3 regions of the Streptomyces sp. HSG2 genome follow, and region 2 is predicted to be linked to each of the others. Evidence: predicted binding sites of a transcription regulator. Region 2 holds the regulator's gene; each other region holds the start of a gene.
What was found. Region 2 encodes HrcA, which represses chaperone genes, less so after heat shock. Its sites were predicted from a motif close to TTNGCACTCNGNNNNNCNGAGTGCNAA; they were not measured.
Positions count from the first base shown of each region.

Region 1 (10,197 bases), 760 kb from region 2:
GAGGGCTGGGGATTCGTCAACGTCAATCTGCGGCCGTACTACGCGGAGGGCTCGAAGACCCTGGCGTACGAGATCTGCGAGCAACTGGGCTGGCGGCTGCCCGAGCAGATCGTGGTGCCGGTCGCCTCCGGTTCGCAGCTCACGAAGATCGACAAGGGGTTCCGGGAGCTGGTCCGGCTGGGGCTGGTCGAGGACCGTCCCTACCGGATCTTCGGCGCGCAGGCCGCCGGCTGCTCGCCGGTGTCGGCGGCCTTCAAGGCCGGGCAGGACGTCGTCCGCCCGCAGAAGCCGGACACCATCGCCAAGTCGCTGGCCATCGGCAACCCGGCCGACGGGCCGTACGTGCTGGACATCGCCCGACGGACCGGGGGCGCGGTGGAGGACGTGACGGACGCGGAGGTCGTGGACGCGATCCGGCTGCTGGCGCGGACCGAGGGTATCTTCGCGGAGACCGCGGGCGGGGTGACGGTGGGCGTCACCCGCAAGCTCGTGGAGTCCGGTGTACTCGACCCGGGGAAGACCACCGTCGTCCTCAACACGGGCGACGGACTCAAGACGCTGGACGCCGTGGAGGGGGCGGGGCTCTCGGCGACGATCCGCCCGAGCCTGGCGTCCTTCCGGGAGGCCGGTCTCGGCTGACCGCCGCGGTCCCGCTTCGCCCCGGAGATCGTCCGCGCGCCGACGCGGGACCGCAGCCCGTCCGCGTGCCGCCGGGGCCGGTCGCGCGTGGGACGGTACCGATCGACCATGGCCGGCCCCCGCCTCGAACGGGGCGTCGACGACCGGAGGTCCTCATGAGTGTCACCGTCCGCATCCCCACCATCCTGCGCGCCTACACCGGCGGCCGGGCCGAGGTGACCGCCGAGGGCGCCACTCTCGGTCAGGTCATCGAGGACCTGGAGCGCCGGCACACCGGCATCGCCGCCCGGGTCCTGGACGACCAGGGTCGGTTGCGGCGCTTCGTCAACGTCTACGTCGACGACGACGACGTCCGGTTCGAGAGCGGGCTGGAGACCGCGACCCCCGATGGGGCGGGCGTGTCCATCATCCCGGCGGTCGCGGGCGGCTGACCGGGCGTCGACCCGGCCCGCGGCGACGTGGAGTGGCCCCGGGGACCGCTTCCGCGAGAGATGCGGAGGCGGCGATTCCGCGGGATTGAACGCGGTACAGTTGGGGAACGCGCCCTCGTTCGTGAAGTCGGGGGCCTTCGAATTCTGCCGTGCTCCCGTCGATATGCAGCCAAACTGCGGGCGGCCTTCGCGGCTTTCGCTCCTTTTGTCCGGCCCGGATTGCCCGGTAATCGTACTGATTGTCGTGAGGTTGTGGGTCGGCCGCGTCCTGAATTCTCGTCCGATTGACCTGTTGCCGACGGCAGTCGGACAGATACATTCGGCCGCGGTCGACGCGTTCCGGCGCACGTCCCCGTCCGTTGGGGGGCGAGGTCTGACCCGGATCCGCGAAGTGCGGATCCGCGCAAGGGCCAGTAATAGGGGAGTTGGCATGGCTCAGGGCACCGTCAAGTGGTTCAACGCGGAGAAGGGGTACGGCTTCATCGCGGTCGACGGTGGTGCGGACGTATTCGTCCACTACAGCGCGATCCAGATGGACGGATACCGCACCCTGGAAGAGGGTCAGCGGGTGGAGTTCGAGATCTCGCAGGGCCAGAAGGGGCCGCAGGCCGACATGGTTCGCGTCACCGCCTGAAACGTGGGGTCGACCGTGACCGGTCGTCTCCGAGAGGGTCCGCACCCGCGCGGGTGCGGACCCTCAGGCGTGTCCGGGCCCGCTCGCCCCGGTCGGACGGGTCCGGCGACCGTGCGCGAAGGCGGCGAGTCGGTGGCACGGATCCCGCCGAGCCGGTGTGACGGGACGGCGGCACCCGGGCGGCCCGGACGCGCCCGGCGGGGGTGCGGGCCCGGGGTGTCGCGGGCCGACGGGCCTCGACCCGCCCGCTTCCCGACGGGTCGCTTCGTGGAAGCGCCTTGCACTCGGCCGGTGCGAGTGCTAACTATTGGCGTTAGCACTCTGAAGGTGAGAGTGACAACGAAGGACCGGGTCGGTGAGGCCCGTGAGCCGGGTGGGGCAAGGAACCACACGGTTCGCGAGCCGTCCGTCGCGGGCGCGGGCGCGGTCCGAAGGAATCACCCCCAGTCCTGGAGGGACCACTTCACATGGCCAAGATCATCGCGTTCGACGAGGAGGCGCGGCGCGGCCTCGAGCGCGGCATGAACCAGCTCGCGGACGCCGTCAAGGTGACCCTCGGCCCCAAGGGCCGCAACGTCGTCCTCGAGAAGAAGTGGGGCGCCCCCACGATCACCAACGACGGCGTCTCCATCGCCAAGGAGATCGAGCTCGAGGACCCGTACGAGAAGATCGGCGCCGAGCTGGTCAAGGAGGTCGCCAAGAAGACGGACGACGTCGCGGGCGACGGTACGACCACCGCCACCGTGCTCGCCCAGGCCCTGGTCAAGGAAGGCCTGCGCAACGTCGCCGCCGGCGCCAACCCGATGGCCCTCAAGCGCGGCATCGAGAAGGCCGTCGAGGCCGTCTCCGCCGCCCTGCTGGAGCAGGCGAAGGACGTCGAGACCAAGGAGCAGATCGCCTCCACGGCCTCCATCTCCGCCGCCGACGTCCAGATCGGCGAGCTGATCGCCGAGGCCATGGACAAGGTCGGCAAGGAAGGCGTCATCACCGTCGAGGAGTCCCAGACCTTCGGTCTGGAGCTGGAGCTCACCGAGGGTATGCGCTTCGACAAGGGCTACATCTCGGCGTACTTCGCCACCGACATGGAGCGTATGGAGGCCGTCCTCGACGACCCGTACATCCTGATCGCCAACTCCAAGATCTCCAACGTCAAGGACCTGCTCCCGCTCCTGGAGAAGGTCATGCAGTCGGGCAAGCCGCTGCTGATCATCGCCGAGGACGTCGAGGGCGAGGCCCTGTCGACCCTGGTCGTCAACAAGATCCGCGGCACCTTCAAGTCGGTCGCCGTCAAGGCCCCCGGCTTCGGCGACCGCCGCAAGGCCATGCTCGGCGACATCGCCATCCTCACGGGCGGCGAGGTCATCTCCGAGGAGGTCGGCCTCAAGCTGGAGAACGCGACCCTGGACCTCCTGGGCCGCGCCCGCAAGGTCGTCATCACCAAGGACGAGACGACCATCGTCGACGGCTCCGGCTCGACCGACCAGGTCAACGGTCGCGTCAACCAGATCCGCGCCGAGATCGAGAACAGCGACTCGGACTACGACCGCGAGAAGCTGCAGGAGCGCCTGGCGAAGCTCGCCGGCGGCGTGGCCGTCATCAAGGCCGGTGCCGCCACCGAGGTCGAGCTGAAGGAGCGCAAGCACCGCATCGAGGACGCCGTCCGCAACGCCAAGGCGGCCGTCGAGGAGGGCATCGTCGCCGGTGGTGGCGTGGCCCTGCTCCAGGCCTCCCAGGTCTTCGAGAAGCTGGAGCTCGACGGTGACGAGGCGACCGGCGCCAACGCCGTGAAGCTCGCGCTGGAGGCCCCCCTCAAGCAGATCGCCGTCAACGGTGGTCTGGAGGGCGGCGTCGTCGTGGAGAAGGTGCGCAACCTCCAGGTCGGTCACGGCCTGAACGCCGCGTCGGGCGAGTACGTCGACATGATCGCCGAAGGCATCATCGACCCCGCCAAGGTGACCCGTTCCGCGCTGCAGAACGCCGCGTCGATCGCCGCGCTGTTCCTCACCACCGAGGCCGTCATCGCCGACAAGCCCGAGAAGGCCGCTCCGGCCGGCGCCCCGGGCGGCATGCCGGGCGGTGACATGGACTTCTGATCCTCCAGAGGATCGGTACCGTCCTTTCCGTGCCGAGGGCGGCACCCCTGGACTTCACCAGGGGTGCCGCCCTCGGGCGTGTCACGGATCACTACGCCGCTCTTCCGGGGGCGGGAATGGCCTTGTACGGCAAGGGGGTTGAGGAGACAGCGGTCTGTGCGCGCGCACAGACCGGCCAGTCGTCGTCGACCCCACGAGGAGTCCCCCGTGACCGTCACCGCAGTCGGAGCCGCCGAGGCGGCCTCGCGCGTGGCGCGGATACTCGCCCGCCCCCTCGCCCTCAACGGACTCACCGTCCCCAACCGCGTCGTGATGGCGCCGATGACCCGGATGTTCTCGCCGGGCGGCGTCCCCGGCGAGGACGTCCTGTCCTACTACGCGCGCCGCGCCGCCGCGGGCGTCGGACTCATCGTCACCGAGGGGACCTACATCGGCCACGAATCGGCAGGACAGAGCGACCGGGTGCCCCGGTTCCACGGCGAGGAGCAACTCGCGGGATGGTCCAGGGTCGCCGAGGCCGTCCACGCCGCGGGCGGCACGATCATGCCGCAGTTGTGGCACATCGGCATGGTCCGCCGGCCGGGCGACCCGCCCGTCGCCGAGGCCCCCGCGATCGGCCCCTCCGGGATCGCCCTCGGAGCCGACGAACCCACCGGTCGGGCGATGACCCAGCGGGACATCGACGACGTCATCGGCGCCTACGCCGAGGCCGCCGCCGCCGCGCAGCGCGTCGGCTTCGACGGCGTGGAGATCCACGGAGCCCACGGCTACCTCGTCGACCAGTTCCTCTGGTCGGGCACCAACCGCCGCACGGACGCCTACGGCGGCGACCCGGTGGCCCGGACCCGGTTCGCCGCGGAGATCGTCACCGCGGTCCGCGAGCGCGTCTCGCCGGACTTCCCCGTCGTCTTCCGCTATTCACAGTGGAAGCAGGAGGCCTACGACGCCCGCCTCGCGTCGACCCCACAGGACCTGGAGGCGATCCTCGCCCCCCTCGCCGAGGCCGGCGTCGACGCCTTCCACGCCTCCACCCGCCGCTACTGGCTCCCGGAGTTCGACGGATCGGACCTCAACCTGGCCGGGTGGACGAAGAAGCTGACCGGCAGGCCGACCATCACCGTCGGATCGGTCGGCCTCGACGGCGACTTCATCAAGGCCTTCCAGGGGCAGGGCGCCGAACTGGGCAGCCTCGACAACCTCCTGGACCGCATGGAGCGCGACGAATTCGACCTCGTCGCCGTCGGCCGCGCCCTGCTCCAGGACCCGCTGTGGGCCGAGAAGGTCCTCGCCGGCCGCTTCGACGACCTCGCTCCCTACTCGGCCGAGGCCATCAAGTCCCTCAGCTGAAAGCCCTGTTACCCGCGCGTAGACTCCGAGGGATGACGACGAATCGACTCGCGGGACACGTGGTGGGCACCACCGCCGGCGCGGTGCGCGGGCGGTGGGAGGACGGCCTCGCCGTCTTCCGCGGCATACCGTACGCGGACCCACCCCTCGGCGCGCACCGCTTCGCGGCACCCCGTCCCCCCTCGGCGTGGGACGGGGTCCGCGAAGCCGATGCCTTCGGGCCCCCCGCGCCGCAGGAGCCCGCGCTGCCGGGCGCGGTGCCCCCGGCCCACGCCTCCGGCGACGCGTGGCTCACCGTCAACGTCTGGACCCCGGACCCCGACCCCCTCGCCCGCCGCCCCGTGATGGTCTGGATCCACGGCGGTTCCTACCGGTCGGGCCACTCCGGCAGCCCCGGCCACGACGGCCGCCACCTCGCCCGGGACGGCGACGTCGTGGTCGTCTCCCTCAACTACCGCCTCGGCGTGGAAGGATTCGCCCGGATCGACGGTGCGCCCGCCAACCGCGGTCTGCTCGACCAGGTGGCCGCGCTGGAGTGGGTCAGGGACAACATCGCCGGCTTCGGCGGCGACCCCGACCGGGTCACCGTGTTCGGCGAGTCGTCGGGGGCCGGGTGCGTGGCGTCCCTGACCGCCATGCCGAGCGCGGCCGGACTGTTCCACCGGGCCGTGGCGCAGAGCATGCCCGGGACCTTCCTCTCCGACGAACTGGCCCGCGACGTGGCGCGCGCCCTCGCCGCCGAGGCGGGCCTGAGCCCCACCGCCGCCTCCCTCGCCACCACCGACCCACGCGCCCTGCCCGCGGCCGGCCAGGCCCTGTCCGCCCGGATGCCCCGGCACGCCGCCCGCTGGGGACGCCTCGCCCCCACCCGCGTTCCCTACGCGCCCGTCGTCGACGGCGAGGTCCTGCCGACCACCCCCTGGCGGGCGCTGGCCGCCGGCGCCGGGCGGGGCCCCGATCTCCTCGTCGGGCACAACCGCGACGAGTTCCGGCTGTTCGGCGCGCTGTCCGGGGCCGGCGAGGTCGGCCCCGTGAAGGCCGCCCGCACCCTGCGCCTCTACGCCCCCCGGATCGACGGCCCCGCCGCCTACCGCTCGGCCTACCCCGACGCCACCCCGGCCGACCTGTTCGAGCGCGTCCAGAACGACTGGCTGTTCGTCGTGCCCGCCCTCCGCCTGGCCGAGGCCGCCCTCGCCGGCGGCGGGCGCGCCCACGTCTACGAACTGACCCTCCCCGCCCCGGCGGACCCCGCCCTGGGCTCCCCCCACGCGTTGGACGTGCCCCTGCTCTTCGGCACCTTCCACGCCGACCTGGGCGTGCTCTTCTTCGCCGGCCGGGACCCGAGCCCCGCGATCACGGAACTCTCCACCCTGATGCGACGCGCGTGGGGGTCGTTCGCGGCGACGGGCGACCCCGGCTGGCCGGCGTACGACACCGAGCGGCGTACCGTGCGGGTGCTCGACACCCCGCCGCGGGTCGCCGGCCACCCCGAGGAGACCACCATGCGTCTTTGGCGGGGCACGGAGATCGAACCCCTGCCCCTCCTCGACTGAGCGCGCGCCGCGAGGGCGCACGGACACGGCCGGCGGGCGGAGCGCGCTCCGCGCCGGGCCCCGGCGTCCCTCACACCGGCCGGTCGGGCTCCGCCCGCACCGGGACGCCCCACACCCGCACCACCTCGTAGTCCGTGAACTCGTGCACCAGCCGGTACGCGGGCGCCGCGCGGGGAGCCCGCCGCCGCGCGGCGAGATACGCCTCCGCCTCGCGGCGGTCCCGGCGCGGCGTTCCGCACAGCTGCCAGGCCCGGCCGTTCCACAGCTCCGGCAGCCAGCGCTGCTGGGGCCTCGGGCGCTCGGCGCGCACGCCGTAGCGGGAAGGCGTGGGGTCGGCGGGCCGGCGGGGCGGGGCCGGGCCGTCGAACTCGGCGCGCCGGGCGGCCCGACGCCGCGTCTCGCAGAGCAGGCACAGATCGGGCGCGCTCTCGTCCACCGGTCCCGTCGGGTGCTCCGGGCAGCGGGTGGTGGGGGGCGCCGTCGTGACGCTCGCCTCCAGCAGCTCCAGGGCGCGCCGCAGATCGGCGCCCACCTCGTGGAGTCGGGCCTCCGGGGCGTCCGTCGTCAGTTCCTCGCCGTGCTCACCGAGGAGACGCAGAGCGCGGCCCAGGGCGGTCAGCTGCGCGTGGTTCATGGGGCTCAGAATCGCACACGGCGCCGACACCGCCGAGGCCGAAGAAGTACGTCGCCGCGAAGCCCACCGCGTACCCGGTCAGGAGGCCGCCGACGTAGACGCCGAGCGTCACCCAGGGGCCCGAGGCGCCGGCCAGAAGCGGGAACAGCGCCCACCCGGAGGGGCCGATGGCGGTGGCGCCGACCTCGGTGCCCAGCATCGCGAACCACCCGACGAAGGCGCCGCCCGCCGCCCCGCCCACGCACGCGGTGAGGAAGGGACGCCCCAGAGGCAGCGACACGCCGTAGATCAGCGGTTCGCCCACCCCCAGCAGGCCGGCGGGGAGCGCCGAACGGATCGTGGCGCGCAGCGAGGCGTCGTGACGCAGCCGGACGTACACCGCGGCGGCGGCGCCGACCTGACCCGCGCCCGCCATCGCCAGCACCGGCAGTAGAACGGTGTGCCCCTGCTGGTCGATGAGGGTGGTGTGGAGCGGGATGAGGGCCTGGTGGAGACCGAGCATCACCAGGGGCAGGAAGAGTCCGCCGAGCAGCAGACCGGCCGGCGCGCCCGCCGTCGACAGCAGCCAGCCGGCGGCCGTGCCGATCGCCGAGGCCACCGCGCCCGCCGCCGCCATGAGGACGTAGAGCGTGAGGAGTCCGGAGACCAGCACGGTCAGCGTGGGGGTGAGCAGGACGTCCAGGGTTCCGGGGAGCCGGGACCGGCACGCCTTCTCCACGGACACGCCGAGCAGGGCGGCGGCCAGCGCGCCGAGGACGCCGCCCTGTCCGGGGGAGAGCGGGGTTCCGAGGGCGGTCACCTCCGCCACGCCGGGGTAGACGACGACGGCGGCGACCGCGCCGCCCAGGATCGGCGTGCCGCCGAACTCCTTGGCCGTGTTGTGGCCCACGAACACCGCGATCAGCGCCATGAACGCCGAGGAGAGCGCCGTCAGCGCCGGGGTGAGGCCGGGCAGCCACCCGAGGTTGCGCAGCAGTCCCGCCACCCCGGCGAGGATGCCGCAGCCGATGAGGGCCGGGATGAGGGGGACGAAGATGTCGGCGACGCGGCGAAGGGCGCGCTTGAGAGGTGTGCGGTTGCGACGGCCCCGTGCCGCCCGCATCTCGGCCCCCCGCGCGGCCAGCCGCTCCGCGGTGCCGGGGGGCCCGGGTGCGGCCGACTCTCCGAGCGGGTCGGGGGTGGCCTCCTCCCCGAGCAACCCCTCGAAGGCCCGCGTCACCGGGCCCACCACCCCGGGCCCCAGTACGACCTGGTAGGTGTCGCCGTCCTCGACGACGCCCAGCACGCCCGGCAGGGCGCGCAGGTCGGCGTCGCGGACCCGGGAGCGGTCGAGGAGCGTCAGCCGCAGACGGGTGACGCAGTGGGCGACGGAGACGACGTTGGCGGGGCCGCCCACGAGGGGGAGCAGCGCGGCTGCGGCGGAGCGCGGGTCCTGGTGCACGGACCGAGCCTGCTGCTCAGTCCGCTGCGGCTGCCAGCGCGGCGCGCAGCCGACCCGCGGAGTCCTCCAGAAGGCGGGCGGCCGTCGGGCCGTCCACATCGGCCAGCAGGGTCAGGATGGCGTGCTTGACCCGACCGCCGTTGGCGGCCAACGCCCGCTCGACCTCGTGGTCGGGCGCGCCGGTGGCCAGCGAGACGATGCGGCGCGAGCGGGCGCGCAGCTTCTCGTTGGTGGCGCGCAGGTCGACCATGAGGTTCCCGTACGTCTTGCCGAGTCTGATCATCGTGATCGTCGACAGCGTGTTGAGGACGAGTTTCTGGGCGGTCCCGGCCTTCAGCCGGGTGGAGCCGGCGATCAGCTCCGGTCCGACGACCACCTCGATGCCGTGGTCGCACGCCGCGGCCAGGGCGCTGCCGCGGTTGCACGCCAGCCCCACCGTCAGGGCGCCGCGGGCGCGGGCGTGTTCCACCGCCCCCAGCGCGTAGGGCGTGCGGCCCGAGGCGGAGATCCCGACCACGGTGTCGTCGCGGCCGATGCCGAGCGCCTCCAGGTCGGCGCGGCCGGCCTCGGCGGAGTCCTCGGCGCCCTCGACGGAGGAGACCACCGCCCGGCGCCCGCCCGCGATCACCCCGACGACCTGTCCTGGGGAGGTCCCGAAGGTCGGCGGGCACTCGGCGGCGTCCAGTACCCCCAGCCTGCCCGCGGTGCCCGCCCCCGCGTGGACCAGCCGGCCGCCTCGGGCCATGCGGGCCGCGACGGCGTCGACGGCGGCGGCGATCTCCGGCAACCGTTCGGCGACCGCGGCGGCCACGCTCGCGTCCTCGGCGTTCATCGCCCGGGCGATGGCGAGGGTGTCCAGGCGGTCGATGTCGGCCAGTTCGGGTCGGTACGCCTCGGTGGTCAGGGTGTCCAGCCTCTCGGCCGGCCCGGTTCGGCGGGGGGTCGCGTTCACCTGGTCTCCTCGGGGATGCCCGGGGCCCCGGCGCGCTCGTGCCGGGCGACGGTCCCGGTCCGGCGGCCTCGGCGCGGGCGCGCGGGCCGCCGCGTCACCCGGGACGTCCGTTCCGGGACGGGCCCATCATCGTCCGCCGCCGCCCTCGGCGCCGGCGGAGCGGCCGGCCGCGGCACCCTCGGCGCGGTGCGGAGGACAGGGTGCGGAGTGCGCACAATGGGGGGCATGGAACACCCCCTCAGCCCGCCGGAACGGGCGCTGCACGCCGCCCGGGCCCTCGTCCTGGCCGACCTCGCCGCCGGCGCGGTGGCAGAGCCGGACGTCGTGTCGCTGGTCGAGGAGTCCGTCACGCACCGCCGCTGGTGGGTGGAGCAGTGGCCCGAGGGCGCCGCGTTCCTGCCCGGCCTGGTGGCCCAGGACGTGCAGGACGCGCTCCTGGAGCGATACGGCCGCTGGCCGGTCTGCCCGGTGTG
Region 1 is NZ_CP066801.1:2,897,012-2,907,208, forward strand. It holds gene thrC (threonine synthase) at 1-639, shown strand, start outside; gene JEK78_RS12315 (MoaD/ThiS family protein) at 795-1,070, shown strand; gene JEK78_RS12320 (cold-shock protein) at 1,501-1,704, shown strand; gene groL (chaperonin GroEL) at 2,172-3,797, shown strand; gene JEK78_RS12330 (NADH:flavin oxidoreductase) at 4,005-5,144, shown strand; gene JEK78_RS12335 (carboxylesterase family protein) at 5,177-6,697, shown strand; gene JEK78_RS12340 (hypothetical protein) at 6,768-7,331, opposite strand; gene JEK78_RS12345 (PTS transporter subunit EIIC) at 7,279-8,772, opposite strand; gene murQ (N-acetylmuramic acid 6-phosphate etherase) at 8,789-9,724, opposite strand; gene JEK78_RS12355 (hypothetical protein) at 9,950-10,197, shown strand, end outside.
Region 1: a site for HrcA is predicted at 1,982-2,008, ahead of groL (chaperonin GroEL). Genes of this name have one in related genera too.

Region 2 (10,197 bases):
GGGCCGAGGAGAGGGGGCTGGGCGACCGGTCGTACGCGGAGATCGTCGCCGATCCCGCCACCGTCGAGATGGTGGACGGCTACGTCACCAGGCTCAACGAGAACCTGCAGCGTTGGCAGACGATCAAGAGATTCCGGCTGCTCCCGCGCGACCTCGACGTCGAGCACGGCGAGATCACACCCAGCCTCAAGCTCAAGCGGCCGGTGGTCGAGCGGGAGTACCAGCACCTGATCGAGGAGATGTACGAAGGGACCCGCGAGCGGTAGTCGCGCTCGTCCCGGTGGAGGGTCCCGCGCGGCGCGTGACCCTCCACGCGCGCTCCGGTCGGCTTCCCCGAGCCCTTCCCATAGCACGGCCACCGGTACGGCCACCGACTTCGGTGACTCCGTGTTCACGCGACGGTTCGGTCTGTCACCCTGTCGGCAACGACCGTGGTGCCGTCCGCACGAACTTCCCGGGGAGCCGTCCATGGGGGCCATTCCGACGCAGCGGGAGACCACCGCCCGCGCCGGCGGGTCGTCCCCGCACGGCGCCGAGACGACCGCCCAGATCCGTGCCACCCTGCCCGGAAGCTCCCTCGCCCCCGGAGCCGCCAGAGCGCTCCTGCGCCTCGCGCTCGCGGACTGGGCGGGCCCGCGTCCGCCCGGAGCCGAACGCTTCGTCGAGGACGCCCTCCTGGTGGTGAGCGAGCTGGTCACCAACGCGGTCGTGCACACCGGCACCGACATCGAGGTGGCCTTCCGGCTGGAAGAGGACGGCGCTCTGGTGGTCGAGGCCTGCGACCGCGGCCCCTGCGCCCCCCCGGCGCGCGGTGCCTCGCCGGGGTTGTTCGACGCACCGGAGCACGGTCGCGGCCTCGGCCTGGTGGCCGGCCTCGCCGATTCCTGGGGCATCACCCACCGCGGAGGTGCCAAGACGGTCTGGGCGCGGCTGCCGCCGCCTGGCACCCCGCCCCTCGCCGGGCCCGGCGGCTCCGGCGAGGAGGGGGCGCACCACGGCCTCGGCATGGCGCCGCCGCCCGTCGGTGGTCCCCCGCCCGAGGCGTACGCCCGCCCTCTCGGCTGGCCGGACCCGGAGCCCGTGGGAGGCCGGGACCACCCCGAGGAGCCGGGGCGAACCGCGGCAGCGCCCCCGCACGGTGACCCGGGCTCCCCGACATCCCGGGGGCGGGGACCCGACTCGCTCGCCCACGCACGCCACGACCCCGACCGCTCCCACTCGCTCCCCGCCTCCTGGGGGCGCGATGACGCCCCGGTCCCCTGGGCGCCTCCGGCGGAGACCGTCGTCCGGGAGGGTCATCCCGCCCGGAGCGCGGGTCCCCGGCGGGAGGTGGACGCGACGTGGGGGTCCTCCGTCGCCTCCACCCGCCTCGACCGGCGGGACCGCGAGTGGCTGGGGCGAGGGGCCCTGTCCTTCCTCGCCGAGGCGTCCGATCTGCTCGCCGGCCAGCTCGACGAGGATCGCGTGGTCTCCCTCACCGGCCGGCTCATCGTGCCCCGCATCGCCGACTGGTGCGCGGTCTGGTTGGAGGACGACTCTCCGGGGAGTCCGGCCGCGGGCACCCGGCTGGCCCGGGTCTGGCACGACAGCGAGAGCCGTGCGGAGGAGTTGCGTCGGGTCCTGGAGCGGGAATCGCCGCGCCCGCCCGACCCCGCCCACGCGGGTCCCGACAACCATCCGTGGCCCGGTGAGGCGTTCGGGCCCGGCGCGAGCAGGGGCGCCGCCCTCGCCTTCCGTCTCGCCGCGGGTGGCCGTCCGGTGGGAACCCTCGTGATCGGACGCGAGGGACCGACCTCCCTCCCCGACGAGATCACCGGCCTCGTGGAGGACCTCGCGCGACGGGTGGCGCTGGCGGTCGGCACGGCACGCCGCTACGCACGCCAGGCCACCATCAGCGCGGTCCTCCAGCGCGGGCTGCTGCCGGGAGCCGTCGCCGAGATCCCGGGAGTGCGCACGGCGCTGGTCCACGAGCCCTTCGACAAGGGCGGCCCCAGCGGCGACTTCTACGATCTCTTCCCGGCCGGGGACGGCCGCTGGTGCTTCGCCGTGGGCGACGTTCAGGGCAAGGGCCCCGAGGCCGCCGTCGTGATCGGGCTGGTCCGACCCTGGCTTCGGCTGCTGGCCCGCGAAGGGTACGGCGTTCCGGGGGTGTTGGACCGCCTCAACCAACTCCTCCTCGACGACGCCACGGAGGCCGCCGACGCCGCGGCGCGGGCTCTGGTCGCCGCCGGGGCCCGGCCCTTCGCGCCCGGCGACGGCCCGCAGACCCGCTTCCTGTCCTTGCTCTACGGCGAGCTGTCGCCCGTCGAGGGAGGCGGCCTGCGCTGCACGCTCGCAGCCGCCGGACATCCGTTGCCCCTGCTCCTCGCCCCCGACGGGGCCGTCCGCGTGGTGGCGCGACCACAGACCCTCCTGGGCGTCGTCGAGGACGTGGCCTACGTCTCGGACACCCTCGAACTGGCCTCGGGCGACACCCTGCTCTGCGTCACCGACGGAGTCACGGAACGTCGCGACGGTCACCGGCAGCTCGACGACGGAGACGGCCTCGCCGCGGCGTTCGCCGCGTGCGCCGGGCTGGACGCCGAGCGGATCGCCGAGTCGCTGCGCTCGCTCGTCCACGACTTCGGGGACCACCCGCCCGCCGACGACGTGGCGATGCTGGTCCTGCAGACGGAGTGATCCCCGCCACGCCCCCGGGCCGGCCGAACCGCCTCCCGAGGGCGTGGCACGTCCCTCGCCCCGGCGCCCGCGGCGCCCTCCCGCGCCGAAGGGGCACCGGGGTGCGGGACAATGGGCGTCATGCCCTCCGCTCTCCCCGACGGCGTCCCCGTCCCCGCCGACGGCGCCCTGCCGGCGTCCGCGCTCGCCGGGGCCGCGCACCGTCCCCTCGGCTTCTACCTGCACGTCCCGTACTGCGCGACCCGCTGCGGCTACTGCGACTTCAACACCTACACCGCCACCGAGCTTCGGGGGTCCGGTGGCGTCCTCGCCTCCCGCGACGCCTACGCCGACACGCTGGTCGAGGAGGTGCGTCTGGCCCGCAAGGTGCTCGGAGACGACCCGCGTCCCGTCGGGACGGTGTTCGTGGGCGGGGGCACGCCGACCCTCCTCCCCGCCGAGGACCTGGTGCGGATGGTGCGGGCCGTGCGCGAGGAGTTCGGCCTCGCGCCGGACGCGGAGATCACCACGGAGGCGAATCCGGAGACCGTCGACCCCGCGTACCTCGCCGCCCTGCGCGCGGGCGGCTTCGACCGGATCTCCTTCGGGATGCAGAGCGCCCGCCCCCACGTCCTGAGAATCCTGGACCGTACCCACACGCCCGGCCGGCCGGAAGCCTGCGTCGCCGAGGCCCGCGCCGCCGGTTTCGACCACGTCAACCTCGACCTGATCTACGGCACGCCGGGCGAGTCCGACGACGACTGGCGGGCCTCCCTCGACGCGGCCGTCGCCGCCGGCCCCGACCACGTCTCGGCGTACGCCCTGATCGTCGAGGAGGGTACTCGGCTCGCCCGACGTGTCAGAGGCGGGGAGATCCCCATGACCGACGACGACGTCCACGCCGACCGGTACCTGATCGCCGAGGAGCGCCTCTCGGCGGCCGGCTTCGCCTGGTACGAGGTGTCCAACTGGTCCACCACCCGGGCCGGGAGATGCCGCCACAACGAGCTGTACTGGACGGGCGCCGACTGGTGGGGCGCGGGTCCGGGGGCCCACAGCCACGTCGGAGGGGTGCGTTGGTGGAACGTCAAGCACCCGGGTGCCTACGCCGCCGCGCTGGGGGCCGGGCGGTCTCCGGGGGCGGGTCGCGAGATCCTGACCGAGGAGGACCGTCGGGTCGAGCGGGTCCTGCTGGAACTGCGGTTGCGGGAGGGCGTGCCGCTGTCCCTGCTGCGGGAGGGCGGCCTGGCGGCGGCCGGCGGCTTCCTCGCGGACGGGCTGCTGGCCACCGGGCCGTACGAGGAGGGGCGGGCCGTCCTCACCCTGCGCGGCCGGCTGCTGGCCGACGCCGTCGTCCGGGACCTGGTGGACTGACCGGCACATGGGCGGGGACCGGTCCCGCGCCGGGCCGTCGATGCGGGGACACGGGGGCGGCGGGTCGCGCCGGCCACGACCCGCCGACCCCGTCGGTCAGCACCGGCCGTCCTCGGTCAGGAAGTCGATCAGTTCCTCCACGCGGCCGAGCAGCTCCGGCTCCAGGTCCCTGTGCGACCGCACTCGGCTCAGGATCGCCCGCCAGGCCGCTCCGGGCTCGCGCGGCCACCCCAGGGCCTGGCACACGCCCGTCTTCCAGTCCTGGTCGCGAGGCACCCGAGGCCAGCCCGGAATGCCCAGGGTCGACGGTTTCACCGCCTGCCAGACGTCCACGAAGGGGTGGCCGACGACCAACGTGTGCGGGTCGGTGACGGATCGCGCGATCCGCCACTCCTTCGAACCGGGCACGAGGTGGTCGACCAGGACGCCCAGGCGCGCCCCCGGTCCCGGGGCGAAGGCGTCGACGATCCGGGGAAGGTCGTCGACGCCTTCCAGGAACTCCACGACGATGCCCTCGACGCGCAGGTCGTCGCCCCAGACGCGTTCGATCAACTCGGCGTCGTGCCGCCCCTCCACGTAGATCCGCCCGGGCCGGGCGACGCGCGCGGGGGCGTCCGGCACGGCCACGGATCCGGAAGCGGTGCGTGCCGCGCGAGGCGGGGCCGAACGGGGGCGCACCAAGGTCACCGCCCGGCCTTCCAGGAGGAAGCCGCGGGTCCGCAGGGGGAACACGCGGCGTCTGCCCAGACGGTCCTCCAGGGTCACCGACCCGGCCTCACACCCGATCACGGCACCGCAGAAACCCGAGTCGGGGTCCTCCACCACCAGACCCGGCTCGACGGGCACTTCCGGGGCCGCCCGCGACCTCTTCCAGGGTGGGGTCAGATCGGGTGAGTACTCGCGCATTCGGATGACGATACGAGGAACCAGGGCGCCGCGATCACCGCGACACGCCGGACGGCCCGGCCAGGGAGGCCCGTTGGGCGCGGACGAAGTCCGCGTCGACCACGGCGCCGTGCCCCGGCACGTACCGGGCGTCGTCGCCGCCGAGGGCGAGGAGCCGGTCCAAGGCAGCGGGCCACCGACCCCGGTCGGTGTCCGGCCCCTCCTGCGGCGGGCCGGACTCCTCCACGAGGTCCCCGCAGAACACCACCACCGGCTCGCCCGGGACCAGGACCGCCATGTCGTGCGCCGCGTGCGCCGGGCCGAGCCTGACCAGCAGCGCGCGTCGACCGCCTCCCAGGTCGAGCGCGCGCTCGCCCGCCACCTCACGCGGAACGGGTCCCGGCGCCGCCACGGCCTCGGCGGCCTCGGCCGGGTCCAGCCCGTGGGCCACCGCGTCGGCCCGCAGAGTGTCCCGACCGGCCGCGGAGCCCATCGCGGACGCCATGCCCCTCGCCCCGTACGCCTCGACCCGGGGGAAGGCGCCCGCCCCGAGAACATGGTCGAAATGGGCGTGGGTCAGCGCGAGATGCGTCACATCGACACCGGCGAGAGCGCGTGCCTCGGCGCGCAGCCGAGCCCCCTCCGCCGGACTCGCCCCGGCGTCGATCAGCAGGGCCGTCCCCCGCCCCACGACCAGCCCCGCCGTGGCGTCCCAGCCCGGCAGCCGACAGCGGCCGACGCCCGGCGCGATCCGCTCCCAGCCCAGCTCTTCCCAAGTCACCGTCATACCGGGACGCTAGCGGGGAAGACGTCCGACGGGCAGCGCGCTGCCGGCCGGGCCTTGTACGAGGCGCGGTCTCCGGCCGTACACTGGCGGGAAGCCTGGCACTCCCACACGTCGAGTGCCAGGGGGGAAATCCGGTCCGAGGACTCCGGGAGGTGTGCGCGGTGCTCAGTGAACGCAGGATGCAGGTGCTGCGCGCGATCGTCCAGGACTACGTCGGCACCGAGGAGCCCGTCGGGTCCAAGGCCCTCACCGAGCGGCACAACCTCGGCGTCTCCCCGGCCACCGTGCGCAACGACATGGCGGCGTTGGAGGACGAGGGGTTCATCGCGCAGCCCCACACCAGCGCGGGTCGCATCCCGACGGACAAGGGCTACCGGCTCTTCGTCGACAAGCTCGCGGCCGTCAAGCCCATGACGGCACCCGAGCGCCGCGCCATCCAGGGCTTCCTGGAGGGCGCCGTCGACCTGGACGACGTGGTGGCCCGCACGGTCCGGCTGCTGGCGCAGCTCACCCGCCAGGTCGCCGTCGTGCAGTACCCGTCGCTGGTCCGCTCGACCGTCCGACACGTCGAGCTGCTCTCGCTGGCTCCCGCTCGCCTGATGCTGGTGTTGATCACGGACACCGGGCGGGTGGAGCAGCGGATGGTCGACTGCCCCGCCCCGTTCGGCGAGACGTCGTTGGCCGATCTGCGGGCCCGGCTGAACAGCAGGGTGGCGGGACGGCGCTTCACCGACGTGCCCACGCTGGTGGAGGACTTGGCGGACGCCTTCGACCCGGAGGACCGGGGCACGGTCTCCATGGTGCTCTCCACCCTGCTGGAGACACTGGTCGAGGAGAACGAGGAACGGCTGATGATCGGCGGCACCGCCAATCTCACCCGTTTCGGGCACGATTTCCCTCTGATGATCCGGCCCGTTCTGGAGGCGCTCGAAGAGCAGATGGTGCTCCTCAAGCTGCTGGGCGAGGCGCAGGATCCGGGCGTGACCGTCCGTATCGGTCACGAGAACGCCCACGAAGGACTCAACTCCACGTCCGTCGTGTCGGTGGGCTACGGTTCGGGCGGCGAGGCGGTTGCCAAGCTCGGCGTGGTCGGACCGACCCGCATGGATTACCCGGGAACGATGGGAGCGGTACGCGCAGTGGCACGGTACGTCGGACAGATCCTGGCGGAGTCGTAGGTGGCCACGGACTACTACGCCGTTCTCGGCGTACGCCGCGACGCGTCGCAGGACGAGATCAAGAAGGCCTTCCGGCGGCTCGCGCGCGAGCTGCATCCGGACGTCAACCCCGATCCGAAGACACAGGAGCGGTTCAAGGAGATCAACGCCGCCTACGAGGTGTTGTCGGACCCGCAGAAGAAGCAGGTCTACGACCTCGGCGGCGACCCGCTGTCGGGCTCGGGCGGGCCCGGGGCCGGCGGCTTCGGCGGCGGCGGCTTCGGGAACTTCTCGGACATCATGGACGCCTTCTTCGGCACGGCGTCGCAGCGCGGACCGCGCTCGCGCACCCGCCGCGGTCAGGACGCCATGATCCGCATCGACGTCGAGCTGGACGAGTCCGCCTTCGGCACCACCAAGGACATCCAGGTCGACACGGCGATCGTCTGCACCACCTGCAGTGGTGAGGGCGCCGCGCCGGGCACCTCCGCCCAGACCTGCGACATGTGCCGCGGCCGCGGCGAGGTGTCCCAGGTCACGCGGTCCTTCCTCGGGCAGGTCATGACCTCCCGGCCGTGCCCGCAGTGCCAGGGCTTCGGCACCGTCGTCCCGACGCCGTGCCCGGAGTGCGCCGGGGACGGGCGCGTCCGGTCCCGCCGTACGCTGACGGTGAAGGTCCCGGCCGGCGTGGACAACGGCACCCGCATCCAGCTCGCGGGGGAGGGTGAGGTCGGTCCGGGCGGCGGCCCGGCGGGCGACCTCTACGTCGAGATCCACGAGCTGCCGCACTCGGTCTTCCAGCGCCGCGGTGACGACCTGCACTGCACGGTCACCATCCCGATGACCGCGGCGGCCCTGGGCACCAAGGTGCCGTTGGAGACGCTGGACGGCATGGAGGAGATCGACATCAGACCCGGCACTCAGTCGGGGCAGTCGATCCCGCTGCACGGCAGGGGCGTCACCCACCTGCGGGGCGGCGGCCGAGGCGATCTCATCGTGCACGTCGAGGTCACCACGCCGACCAAGCTCGACCCCGAGCAGGAGCGCCTGCTGCGCGAACTCTCCGAACTCCGCGGCGAGGAGCGGCCCCAGGGACAGTTCCAGCCCGGTCAGCAGGGGTTGTTCTCCCGGCTGAAGGACGCCTTCAACGGGCGCTGAGCCGCCGGCCCGGCACAGGCCGCCCGACCGACGGGCCGGCGGCCTGTGCCCTGCCCCCCGGATCGGCCGCTTCGAGTGCCGAGGGATTCGGTGCGCCACCGGGTCTCCTCGCCGTCCGGCGAGCACGGGGTGGCATCGCCGCGGTCGGCGTTCGACGGGCGTAGACGCCGCCGGCGCGTGTCGGGAAGACCGGATTCCGGCTTGTGCGGGGGGCATGGCACCATGCCGTCATGTCGCGCGCACTGACCGATCTCTTCCCCTGTCCGATCGTGCAGGCCCCGATGGCGGGGGGCGTCTCCCTCCCCCGACTCGCCGCGGCGGTCTGCGAGGCGGGCGGACTGGGGTTCCTGGCGGGCGGATACAAGACCGCCGACGGCGTGTACGAGGAGATCAAGCAACTGCGCGGGTTGACCCGCCGACCCTTCGGGGTCAACCTCTTCGTGCCCCCGCGCGACACTCCGGACGCCTCCGCCGTGGACCTCTACGCCCAGCAGCTCGCCGGCGAGGCGGGCTGGTACACCACCCGGCTCGGCGACCGCGCCGGCTCCCGGGACGACGGCTACGACACCAAGGTCGCCGTCCTGGTCGAGAACCCGGTACCCGTGGTCTCCTTCCACTTCGGCGTGCCCACCGCCGAAGTCGTGGACGCCCTGCGACGGGTCGGCACGCTGACGCTGGTCACCGCCACCACGGCCGAGGAGGCGCGGGCCGTGGAGCGCTCCGGGGCGGACGGCGTCGTCGTGCAGGGTGTCGAGGCCGGCGGTCACCAGGGCACCCACCGGGACGTCCCGGAACACGACGGGGCGGGGGTCGGTGTGCTCTCCCTGGTCGCGGAGGTCCGCGAGACGGTGGACCTGCCGATCGTCGCGGCGGGAGGGGTGATGCGAGGCGCGCAGATAGCCGCCCTGCTGGCCGCCGGCGCCGTGGCGGCCCAGCTCGGCACCGCCTTCCTGGCCGCTCCCGAGTCGGGTGCCCACACCCTGCACAAGCAGGCCCTGACCGACCCCCTCTACGACGGGACCCGTCTGACGCGGGCCTTCTCGGGGCGTCCGGCGCGTGGTCTGCTCAACCGCTTCGTCCGGGAACACGGCCCGTACGCACCGGCCGCCTACCCCGAGGTCCACCACCTCACCGCCCCGCTCCGCAAGGCAGCGGCGCGGGCCGGCGACTCTCAGGGCATGGCGCTGTGGGCGGGGCAGGGGCACCGAATGGCCCGTCGGCTCCCCGCCGGGCAACTCGTGGAGATCCTGATGTCCGAACTCGCGCTCGCCGTCTCGGCGGTGCGGAACCTCGAAGAGGAGGCGGGACGTTGACGGCGCCGGTGTTCGTGGACGAGTCGTTGGGCTCGATCGACCCGCACGACCGGCCCTACGTCCTGGACGGCCCCGAGGGCCGGCACGCGGTCTCCGTCAAACGACTCCGACCCGGCGAGACGCTCGTCCTGACGGACGGGCGCGGCCACTGGGCCGAGGGCGTGGTCGGAGCCACCGAGGGCAAGGACCGGCTGATCCTGGACACCCTCTCCGCCGTGCGACACGAGGCCCCGCCGCGGCCCCGGGTCGTCGTCGTGCAGGCCCTTCCCAAGGGCGACCGGGGCGAACTCGCCGTGGAGACGATGACCGAGGTCGGCGTCGACGCGATCGTGCCCTGGACCGCTTCTCGGTGCGTCACCAAGTGGCAGGGGGACCGCGGACGCAAGGCTCTCGCCAAGTGGCGGGCCACCGCGCGCGAGGCCGGCAAACAGTCCCGGCGGACCCGGTTCCCCGAGATCGGGGAACCGGCCACGACCAAGGGCGTGGCGGAGCTGCTCGCGGGAGCCGACTTCGCGGCCGTGCTCCACGAGGCCGCCGACACCCCGCTGGCCACCGTCGACCTGCCGAGCGACGGGACCGTCGTCCTCGTGGTGGGCCCCGAAGGCGGGGTCTCGCCGGAGGAGACGGAGATCTTCTCCGGCGCGGGAGCCCGCGGTTGCGTGCTGGGCCCCAGTGTCCTGCGCACCTCGACGGCCGGCACCGCCGCGGTCGCCCTCCTGCTCGGCCGCACCGGCCGTTGGGGCTGACCCGCGTCTCGCGACCCGCGCCCCGAGGCCTCGTCGGCCACCGAACGCGGCCTGGTGCGACGGTCGGTGGCGGCGTGCCGCGTCCTCGGACCGCACCGGACGCACCTCGGGCCACTGCC
Region 2 is NZ_CP066801.1:3,655,330-3,665,526, forward strand. It holds gene JEK78_RS15760 (long-chain fatty acid--CoA ligase) at 1-266, shown strand, start outside; gene JEK78_RS15765 (SpoIIE family protein phosphatase) at 469-2,679, shown strand; gene hemW (radical SAM family heme chaperone HemW) at 2,800-4,032, shown strand; gene JEK78_RS15775 (DUF3097 domain-containing protein) at 4,129-4,938, opposite strand; gene JEK78_RS15780 (MBL fold metallo-hydrolase) at 4,973-5,704, opposite strand; gene hrcA (heat-inducible transcriptional repressor HrcA) at 5,866-6,882, shown strand; gene dnaJ (molecular chaperone DnaJ) at 6,883-8,019, shown strand; gene JEK78_RS15795 (nitronate monooxygenase) at 8,250-9,332, shown strand; gene JEK78_RS15800 (16S rRNA (uracil(1498)-N(3))-methyltransferase) at 9,329-10,078, shown strand.

Region 3 (10,197 bases), 420 kb from region 2:
ATCACCGAGGGCGACCTCAGGGCGCTCCTCGGCGACTGACCCTCCCCCGGTGGGGGCGGGTCCGGGCCGGCCTGGAGGTCGCCGTGTGGTCGGGCGTCCGCGGGTCGACCCGTGTGGATCCCTCCGGGCGTGGCGCGGTCCGCCGGTATCCGGTGGGATCGGCGCCTTGCGGTTTTCCGACGGAACGTCGGGAACGTGTTGCCTTCGATGTGCCGCCCGTGGTCACATGGTGGCTCAGTCGTAGTTAGGTTTGCCTAACTACGTTGGCCGTCGATTCTCAGGAGGCGACATGTCCGGTCCCGGACCTCAGACCCCGCCCGCGGTGTCGATGGGCGAGTTGCTCGCGTCCTGTGCCGCCGCGAGAGCGGTCTCCACACCGCCGCGCGATGCGGAACAGCGCCGTCCGAGGCCGCCGCGGCCCGGACCGAGCGCGAGGGCCGCCTGACGACCCGACCGGGAGCCTCGCCGGGACCCGTTCAGCGGACGACGACGACCTGCTGACCGATCGTCGCGAACTGCCACATGGCCTCGCCGTCCGCTCGCGATTCGCGGATGCCACCGGTCCGCAGCCCCGGATCCGGCTTCGGAGTGGAGCCGTCCACCGCCGCGCTGAACCCGACGACCACGCCCTCGACGTCGGCGAACCGTACGACGTGTTCCACCGGGACGCCGTCGGAGCCGGTGACCCGGTTGGACCGGGACGTGACCGCGTACTCGCCCGGCGGCGGGTCGACCGTGCTCGGGACGACCCGGAACGTGCGCCGGGTCTTCCCGTTCGGCCCGACGAGCCACACCCGGTCGTCGTCGAGTGCGTACACCACGCGTTCGCCCGAGCCGGATTCGAGGGGCAGGGCGGTCGGGTCGGCGTCGGCCCGCCGGGCCGCGACCGCCGAGGGAGAGGCGGACGACTCCGGCTCGCGCAGCTCCGCCGGGACGTTCTCCGAGGCCCGGTGGCCGAGGAACCCGACGGTGGCCAGGGCCGCCGCGGTGAGCGCGACCACGGCCGCCGAACTGCTGCTTCCCACTGGCGACCACCTTGGTGTCGGACGTCCCTCCGGACGCCTCCTGCGGCGTTCCCCCTGTCTCGGCGACGGTAGCAGCAGCGGGCCGCGCGGACGTGGCGGCCGACAGAGGGCCCGGCGCGCCGTACGCTGTTCGTGTGCTCTTGCTCGCTCTGGATACCGCCACACCCGCCGTCTCCGTCGCCCTGCACGACGGCGCGGACGTCGTCGCCTCGTCGAGCCAGGTGGACGCCCGCCGCCACGGCGAACTGCTGCTGCCCGCGATCGACCGGCTGCTCGCCGAGACCGGTCTGACGCTCGACTCCGTCACCGACATCGTCGCGGGGGTGGGTCCGGGACCGTACACGGGGCTGCGCGTCGGCCTCATGACCGCCGAGACGTTCGGGCTGGCGCTCGGGGTGCCGGTCCACGGGCTGTGCACGCTGGACGGGCTGGCCCGCGCCGCCGACCTCGGCGGCCCCTTCGTCGTGGCGACCGACGCCCGACGCAAGGAGGTCTACTGGGCGCGCTACGCCGACTCCCGCACCCGGCTGACCGAACCGTCCGTCGATCGCCCCGCCGACATCGCCGAGCGGGTGGCCGGGCTGCCGGCCGTCGGCGCGGGCGCGCTGATGTATCCGGAGGTCTTCCCCCGGGCGCGCGAGCCCGAGCACGCCACCGCCGCGGCGCTGGCCCGGCTGGCCGCGGAGCGGCTGGCGGCCGGCGAGGCGCTTCCTCGACCCCGCCCGCTCTATCTGCGCCGGCCCGACGCGCGGGTCCCGCGCGACTACAAGGTGGTCACCCCCCGGTGACCGGGTCCGCCGTGCCGGCCGCCGTCGAGTTGCGCGAGATGCGCTGGTGGGACATCGACCCGGTGCTGTCGCTGGAGCGGGCGCTGTTCCCCGAGGACGCGTGGTCGCGAGGGATGTTCTGGTCCGAGCTGGCCCACGCCCGGGGGCCGGACGCCACCCGCGCCTATCTGGTCGCCGAGCACGCCGACCGGATCGTCGGCTACGCGGGCCTGGCCGCCTCCGGTGACCAGGGGGACGTGCAGACCATCGCGGTCGCCCGTGAGCATTGGGGAACGGGCCTCGGGTCCCGCCTGCTGACCCGCCTGCTCCGGGCCGCCGCCGATTTCGACTGTGGCGAAGTGCTGTTGGAATGCCGCGTCGACAACGCCCCCGCCCGGCGGCTGTACGAGCGCTTCGGCTTCGAGCACGTCGGCCTTCGCCGCGGCTACTACCAGCCGGGGAACGTGGACGCCCTGGTGATGCGCCTGACCGACCCCGCCACCTCCGCGGCGGGAACCGACCGAGGAACCGAGAAGCATGCCTGACGAACCCCTGGTGCTGGGGATCGAGACCTCCTGTGACGAGACCGGTGTCGGCGTCGTGCGCGGCACCACACTCCTCGCCGACGCGGTGGCCTCCAGTGTCGACGAACACGCGCGCTTCGGCGGTGTCGTGCCGGAGGTGGCCAGCCGCGCCCATCTGGAGGCGATGGTCCCCACCATCGAGCGCGCCCTCGCGGCGGCGGGCGTGCGCGCCCGGGACTTGGACGGCGTCGCCGTCACCGCGGGGCCGGGTCTGGCCGGGGCGCTCCTGGTCGGCGTGTCGGCCGCCAAGGCGTACGCCTACGCGCTCGGCAAGCCCCTCTACGGCGTCAATCACCTCGCCTCGCACATCTGCGTCGACCAGTTGGAACACGGCCCGCTGCCCGAGCCGACGATGGCGCTGTTGGTCTCCGGCGGGCACTCGTCGCTGCTGCTGTCCTCCGACATCACCTCCGACGTGCGGCCGATGGGCGCCACCATCGACGACGCGGCGGGCGAGGCCTTCGACAAGATCGCCCGGGTGCTGAACCTGGGTTTCCCCGGCGGCCCCGTCATCGACCGGTACGCGCGCGAGGGGGACCCGGCCGCCATCGCCTTCCCGCGCGGGCTGACCGGGCCGCGCGACCCCGCGTACGACTTCTCGTTCTCCGGGCTGAAGACCGCCGTGGCCCGGTGGATCGAGGCGCGGCGGGCGGCGGGGGAGGACGTGCCGGTGCGGGACGTGGCGGCCTCGTTCCAGGAGGCGGTCGTGGACGTGCTGACCCGCAAGGCGGTCCGTGCCTGCCGTGACCAGGGCGTCGACCACCTGATGGTCGGCGGTGGGGTGGCGGCGAACTCGCGACTGCGGGCGCTGGCGGCCGAGCGTTGTGAGGCCGCCGGCATCCGGCTGCGGGTGCCGCGGCCCAAGCTGTGCACCGACAACGGCGCCATGGTGGCCGCGTTGGGCGCCGAGATGGTCGCCCGGAATCGGCCCGCCTCGGCCTGGGACCTGTCGGCGGACTCCTCGCTGCCGGTCACCGATCCGCATGTGCCGGCACCCGAGGCCACCTCGCACGGCCACCGTCACAGCCACGCGATCGACGGGGAGAACCTGTACCGATGACCGTGGCGCTGATGTGGGAGGCGCGGGCCGTTCCCGGCCGGGGGGAGGATCTGCTGGCCTGGGTCCGCGCGCGGGAACTCGCCGCCCGGCCGGTGCGCCGGGAGACCTTCCGCGCCCCGGGGGACCGGGTCCTCGTCGTCACCTGGTGGGACGCCGCCTACGACGCCGAACTGCCGGAGTTGCCCGATCCGGACGCCTTCCTGGTCTCCAGGCCGGTGCACCGTTGGCGTTTCGAGTCGGTGGCCGAGGGCGAACCGGACGGCTCCCCGAGCGGCGAGGTCAGTGGAGCGGCCGTCCGATCAACATCGCCGGAGCCCCCGAGACCCGGGTGAGGAACACGGTCGCGGAGCGCGGCCCACGGGGTTTGACCAGGCGACGCAGCTCCTCCGGCTCGACCGCCGAGCCGCGCTTCTTGACGGTGAGCGTGCCCACCTCCCGCTCCCGCAGCAGCGCCTTGAGGCGTTTCACGTGGAACGGCAGCTGGTCGGTGATCTCGTACGCGGTGGCGTACGGGGTCGGTAGCGGCGCGTCCGCCGTGACGTAGGCGATCGTCGGGTCGATCAGGCCGCCCCCCACCGCCTCGGCGACCTCGGCGACCAGGTGGGCCCGGACGACGGCGCCGTCGGGTTCGTACAGGTAGCGTCCGGGAGTGCGGACCGGAGGGTCGGGCAGTCCCCGGCCGAGCAGGGTGCGGGGCCCGGGCAGCAGGGTGGCGCGGACCCTGCCCGGCGCGGTTCCGAACCACAGCACCGCCTCCTTGACGTCCCCGCCGTCGGAGATCCACTCGGCCTCCGCGTCCTCGGGGACCACCTCGTGCGGAATGCCGGGCGCCACCTTGAGCGCGGCGACCCGACGCGCCGCGCGGGCCGCGTCGATCGCCCAGGACAGGGGCGGCGAGTAGGCCTCGGGGTCGAAGATCCGCCCGCCCGAGCCCCGCCCGCCGCCCCGGCCCCCCTGGGCTCCGGAGCGGCGTGGTCCGGTCGACCGGCCGCCGCGTCGCGCCGGATCGACGAACACCGCGTCGCAGCCGCCGGTGTCCACCTCCGTGACGTCCGCCTCCCGCACGTCGACGAGGTCGCCCAGGCCCAGGATCTCGGCGTTGGCCCGGGCGACCGCCGCCGTCACCGGGTCCCGGTCCACGGCGACCACCCTGATGCCGGCGCGGGCCAGCGCCAGCGCGTCCCCGCCGATGCCGCAGCACAGGTCCGCGACCGAGGTCACCCCCATCTCGCGCAGGCGCCGGGCCCGGTGCGCGGCCACGCTCGCCCGCGTCGACTGCTCCACCCCGTTCGGGGTGAAGAACATGCGCCCCGCGTCATCGGCTCCGAACTTGGCCCTCGCCCGACGCCGCAGTCGGTCCTGGGCGAGCGCGGCGGACACCAGGTCGGCGGGGTGCTCGCGGCGCAGCCGCGTGGCTACGGCCAATTCCTCGGCGGGTTCGGTGCCGTGGACCTCTTCGAGGAGGTCTCGGCCTTCGGGGGTGCGCAGGGCTCGCAGGGTGTCCAGGTCGTTCACCTGGTCATTGTGGGCCAGTCGGGGGGCGGGGCGGGCGCCGTCGCGGTGTCGGGCGGGATTCCGGACCGGCCGCTGCGAGGATCCGCAGCCATGGAAGTAATCGTACAAAACTATAAAAAGAGGAACTCTCGGGCATGGTGCTCCCGGACCTCGGGCGGACTCGCTCTGCTGGCCGCCACCGCCCTGGTGGCGGGCTGTGTCGACGGATCGGGGGTCCCACCCGCCCCCGGCCAGCAGGCACTCCAGGCCCCCGCCGCGCGCGCCCTGGACGGCTACGCGACACGCCTGAAGGAGGCGTACACCGCCCGCGCCGCCGCCGCCCGACGCTGGGGGCTGCGCGGGGTCCCGTTGGTCGCCCCGCCCCCTCCGGAGGTGAAGCCCGTGATCACCACGCGCCCGGGGTTCGAGGTCGACCGGCATGCCGAACGCGGGCTCCCCCCGGTCTTCACCACCGTCCCGACCGAGGAGCGGATCGTGTTCCTCACCATCGACGACGGCGCGGAGAAGGACCCGGAGTTCCTGCGGATGACGAGCGAACTCGGCATCCCCTACACCGCCTTCCTCACCGACTACCTGGTCGAGGACGACTACGGATACTTCGCGCGGATGCGGGCCGGCGGGGTCACGTTGGACAACCACACGCTCACCCACCCCTTCCTGCCGGGTCTGGACCACGCCGGTCAGAAGGCCGAGATCTGCGGGATGCAGCGCGTGCTCGACGAGCGGTTCGGTGTCCGCCCCACCGTCTTCCGGCCGCCCTTCGGCAACTACGACGAGAACACCCTGCTCGCCGCGAAGAGCTGCGGCATCACCCACGTCCCCCTGTGGAACGAGGAGGTCTTCGTCGACCGTTGGGAGTACCGCGAGTGGGACCGGTCCATCCACCCGGGTGACATCGTCCTGAGCCACTTCCGGGGCCCGGACCAATGGCCGGGGACGATGGCCGACATGGTGCGCCGCTTCCTGGACAAGGTCACGGCCGAGGGCTACGCGGTGGCCCGACTGGAGGACTACCTCTAGCGGTCGACGCGCGGGACGAGAGGGGACGGATCCGGTCGACGCGCAGCCCTTTTGGCACTCCGCTTGACCGAGTGCTAATCGCGGTCATAGTCTCGGCTCTGGCACTCCCCGTTGGAGAGTGCCAACACAGCGACGGGCAGGTCCGGCACCCGCGACGACGGATCCACCTGGTCGCCACCCCAGACAGTCAACCCCGCGAGATCTCCGAAGGGGGAGGTCGGATCGTGACGACCGCCAGCACCAAGGTTGCCATCAAGCCGCTCGAGGACCGCATCGTGGTCCAGCCGCTGGACGCCGAGCAGACCACGGCCTCGGGCCTGGTCATTCCTGACACCGCCAAGGAGAAGCCCCAGGAGGGCGTCGTCCTTGCCGTGGGCCCCGGCCGCTTCGAGGAAGGCAACCGTCTTCCGCTCGACGTCTCCGTCGGCGACGTCGTGCTCTACAGCAAGTACGGCGGCACCGAGGTGAAGTACAACAACGAGGAGTACCTCGTCCTCTCGGCGCGCGACGTCCTCGCGATCGTCGAGAAGTAGTTCACCCCGAAGCACACCGCTTCCCGCTGCGCCCCTGGCACCCCGCGATCGATGAGTAGCCGGGAGCCCGGGGCGCAGCGTCGTTCAATCCAGATTCCGGAAGAGGGCTCACGCTCCCATGGCGAAGATCCTGAAGTTCGACGAGGACGCCCGTCGCGCCCTCGAGCGCGGCGTCAACAAGCTTGCCGACACCGTCAAGGTGACGATCGGCCCCAAGGGCCGCAACGTCGTCATCGACAAGAAGTTCGGCGCCCCCACCATCACCAACGACGGTGTCACGATCGCCCGCGAGGTCGAGGTCGAGGACCCCTACGAGAACCTCGGCGCGCAGCTGGTGAAGGAGGTGGCGACCAAGACCAACGACATCGCGGGCGACGGCACCACCACCGCCACCGTCCTGGCCCAGGCCCTGGTCCGCGAGGGCCTGCGGAACGTCGCGGCCGGCGCCTCCCCGGCGCTGCTGAAGAAGGGCATCGACGCGGCCGTCGCCGCCGTCTCCGAGGACCTCCTCGCCACCGCCCGCCCGATCGACGAGAAGTCCGACATCGCCGCCGTCGCCGCGCTGTCCGCCCAGGACCAGCAGGTCGGCGAGCTGATCGCCGAGGCGATGGACAAGGTCGGCAAGGACGGCGTCATCACCGTCGAGGAGTCCAACACCTTCGGTCTGGAGCTGGACTTCACCGAGGGCATGGCCTTCGACAAGGGCTACCTGTCGCCGTACTTCGTGACGGACCAGGAGCGCATGGAGGCCGTCCTGGAGGACGCCCAGATCCTGATCCACCAGGGCAAGATCTCCTCCATCGCGGACCTGCTGCCGCTCCTGGAGAAGATCATCCAGGCCAACGCCTCCAAGCCGCTGCTGATCATCGCCGAGGACGTCGAGGGCGAGGCCCTCTCCACCCTCGTCGTGAACAAGATCCGCGGCACCTTCAACGCCGTCGCGGTGAAGGCCCCCGGCTTCGGCGACCGCCGCAAGGCGATGCTCCAGGACATGGCCGTCCTCACCGGCGCCACCGTCATCTCCGAGGAGGTCGGCCTCAAGCTCGACCAGGTCGGTCTCGACGTGCTCGGCACCGCCCGCCGCATCACCGTCACCAAGGACGACACCACCATCGTCGACGGTGCCGGCAAGAAGGAGGACGTGGAGGGTCGCGTCTCCCAGATCAAGGCCGAGATCGAGGCCACGGACTCCGACTGGGACCGTGAGAAGCTCCAGGAGCGCCTCGCCAAGCTGGCCGGCGGAGTCTGCGTGATCAAGGTCGGCGCCGCCACCGAGGTGGAGCTGAAGGAGCGCAAGCACCGTCTGGAGGACGCCATCTCCGCGACCCGCGCCGCGGTCGAGGAGGGCATCGTCTCCGGTGGCGGCTCCGCCCTGGTGCACGCCTCCAAGGTGCTCGCCGACGGCCTCTCCAAGTCCGGCGACGAGGCCACCGGTGTCGCGGTCGTCCGCAACGCCGTCGTCGAGCCGCTCCGTTGGATCGCGGAGAACGCCGGCCTGGAGGGCTACGTCATCGTCTCCAAGGTCAAGGAGATGGACAAGGGCAGCGGCTACAACGCCGCCACCGGCGAGTACGGCGACCTGGTCAAGGCCGGTGTCATCGACCCGGTGAAGGTCACCCGCTCCGCCCTGGAGAACGCCGCCTCCATCGCCTCTCTCCTGCTCACGACCGAGACCCTGGTCGTCGAGAAGAAGGAAGAGGAAGAGCCGGCCGCCGCCGCGGGCCACGGCCACGCTCACTGAGCGTCGCCCGGCGCCGAGCGACGGTGCCCGGCACCCCCGCCCCGGGGGTGCCGGGCACCGCCCGTTCCCCGGGGGCGCGGGCCCCTCGGCCGTCGAGCCCGTGATCACCGACCCGACGGGCGGACCCCGGGGCGTGGTTCGCCCTAGCCCCGACCCGGCCCGTACTTGCGTCCCGCGCGGGAGGTCATGCCGCCCACCATTCCGATCGGCATCAGCTTCGTCACGCCGACCAGGGCCTTGTAGCGCGGGTCCGGGACCGACAGCGTCTTGCCCCGGGCCAGGTCGTCGAGGGCCGAGGCGACCAGCTTGTCCGCGTCCAGCCACATCCAGTCCGGGATGTTGTCCGTGCGCATGCCGGCCCGTTGGTGGAACTCGGTGCGCACGAAGCCGGGGCAGAGCGCCATCAGGCGCACGCCGCTGCCGGCCAGGTCCTGTGCCGCGCCCAGGGTGAACTGCACGACCCAGCCCTTCGAGGCCCCGTACGTCCCTCGCGGCACGAACGCCGCGACCGAGGCGACGTTCACCACGCCCCCGCGCCCTCGTTTCAGCATCGCCGATGTCGCGGCCGAGGTCAGGCGCAGCACCGCTTCGCAGTGCACCTTGAGCATCCGCAGCTCGTCGGCCATGGCGACGTCGAGGTAGCGGCCCTTGGTGCCGAAACCCGCGTTGTTGATCAAGAGATCCACCGGCCGGCGGCTCTCGCCCAGTCGGCTCTCCACCGCCTCGATGCCGGCGTCCTCGGCGAGGTCGGCCCGGAGGACCTCGGCCTCGATGCCGTGCCGGTCGTGCAACTCGGTCGCCTGTTCGCGCAGCCGCCCGGAGTCGCGGGCGACCAGTACGAGGTCGTGCCCGTCCGCCGCCAGTCGCCGGGCGAACGCCGCGCCGATCCCCGCCGTCGATCCCGTAATCAATGCCGTTGTCATGGAGGTAGGTTACGGAGCCGACGGCTCCGCCGCCCCTGACGCCGCGGGACTCCCCAGGCGAGGCGGCGAGCCACCGAGGGCAAAGGGCCGGCGCGGTATCACCGGGCGGGGCAAAGCGGTACTTATCACCGCGCTATGCTCGACGGTGTGATCGAGGCCCGTCATCTCCGTGTCCTGCGCGCCGTGGCCGCCACCGGCTCCTTCTCGGCGGCCGGACGAGAGCTGGGTTGCACCCAGCCGGCCGTGAGCCAGCAGATGAAGGCGTTGGAGTCTTCCGTCGGCACCCCTCTGCTGGTGCGTGGTGGGCGCGAGATGCGCCTCACCCAGGCGGGCGAGGCGCTGGTGCGGCACGCCGCCGGCGTGCTCGCGGGGCTCGCGGCGGCAGAGGAGGAGGTCGCGGCCATCGCGGGCCTGCGCGCCGGACGGGTCCGGCTGGCCTCCTTTCCCAGTGGCAGCTCCACTCTGGTGCCCGGTGCCCTCGCGGCGCTGCGGGAGGTTCACCCCGGGACCCGGGTCTCCCTGGAGGAGGCGGAGTCGCCCCGGTCGGTGCGGTTGCTCCGAGAGGGCGAATGCGATGTCGCCCTGGCCTTCCGCTACGAGGGGGCCTCGGGTTCCGAGGAGTGGGACGACCTTGTGGTGCGGCCCCTGATGAGCGACCGGCTCGTGGCTCTGGTGCCGCGGAGCCACCGCTTGGCCGGCGCCGGCTCCCTGTCGATCGGCGACCTCGCCGAGGAACCTTGGATCGCCGGATGTCCCCGCTGTCGCGGCCGGCTGGTCGAGGTGTGCCGGGCGGCGGGCTTCGTTCCGCGGATCGACTTCGCCACGGACGACTCGCCGGCGGTCGTCGCGCTGGTGGGGGCCGGGCTCGGGGTCGCGGTCCTGCCTCGGCTCGCCGTGGAGTCGGTGCGTCTGGGCGGGGCGCGGACGGTCGCACTGGAACCGGTGGTGCGGCGGGAGATCGTCGCGCTCACGCTGCCCGATCTCGCACGGGTCCCGGCGGTCGCGGCCACGCTGGAGGAACTGGTGCGC
Region 3 is NZ_CP066801.1:3,230,504-3,240,700, forward strand. It holds gene JEK78_RS13920 (roadblock/LC7 domain-containing protein) at 1-39, shown strand, start outside; gene JEK78_RS13925 (hypothetical protein) at 477-1,025, opposite strand; gene tsaB (tRNA (adenosine(37)-N6)-threonylcarbamoyltransferase complex dimerization subunit type 1 TsaB) at 1,160-1,813, shown strand; gene rimI (ribosomal protein S18-alanine N-acetyltransferase) at 1,852-2,337, shown strand; gene tsaD (tRNA (adenosine(37)-N6)-threonylcarbamoyltransferase complex transferase subunit TsaD) at 2,330-3,436, shown strand; gene JEK78_RS13945 (hypothetical protein) at 3,433-3,768, shown strand; gene JEK78_RS13950 (methyltransferase domain-containing protein) at 3,716-4,942, opposite strand; gene JEK78_RS13955 (polysaccharide deacetylase family protein) at 5,042-5,971, shown strand; gene groES (co-chaperone GroES) at 6,196-6,504, shown strand; gene groL (chaperonin GroEL) at 6,623-8,245, shown strand; gene JEK78_RS13970 (SDR family oxidoreductase) at 8,389-9,168, opposite strand; gene JEK78_RS13975 (LysR family transcriptional regulator) at 9,316-10,197, shown strand, end outside.
Region 3: a site for HrcA is predicted at 6,023-6,049, ahead of groES (co-chaperone GroES). Genes of this name have one in related genera too.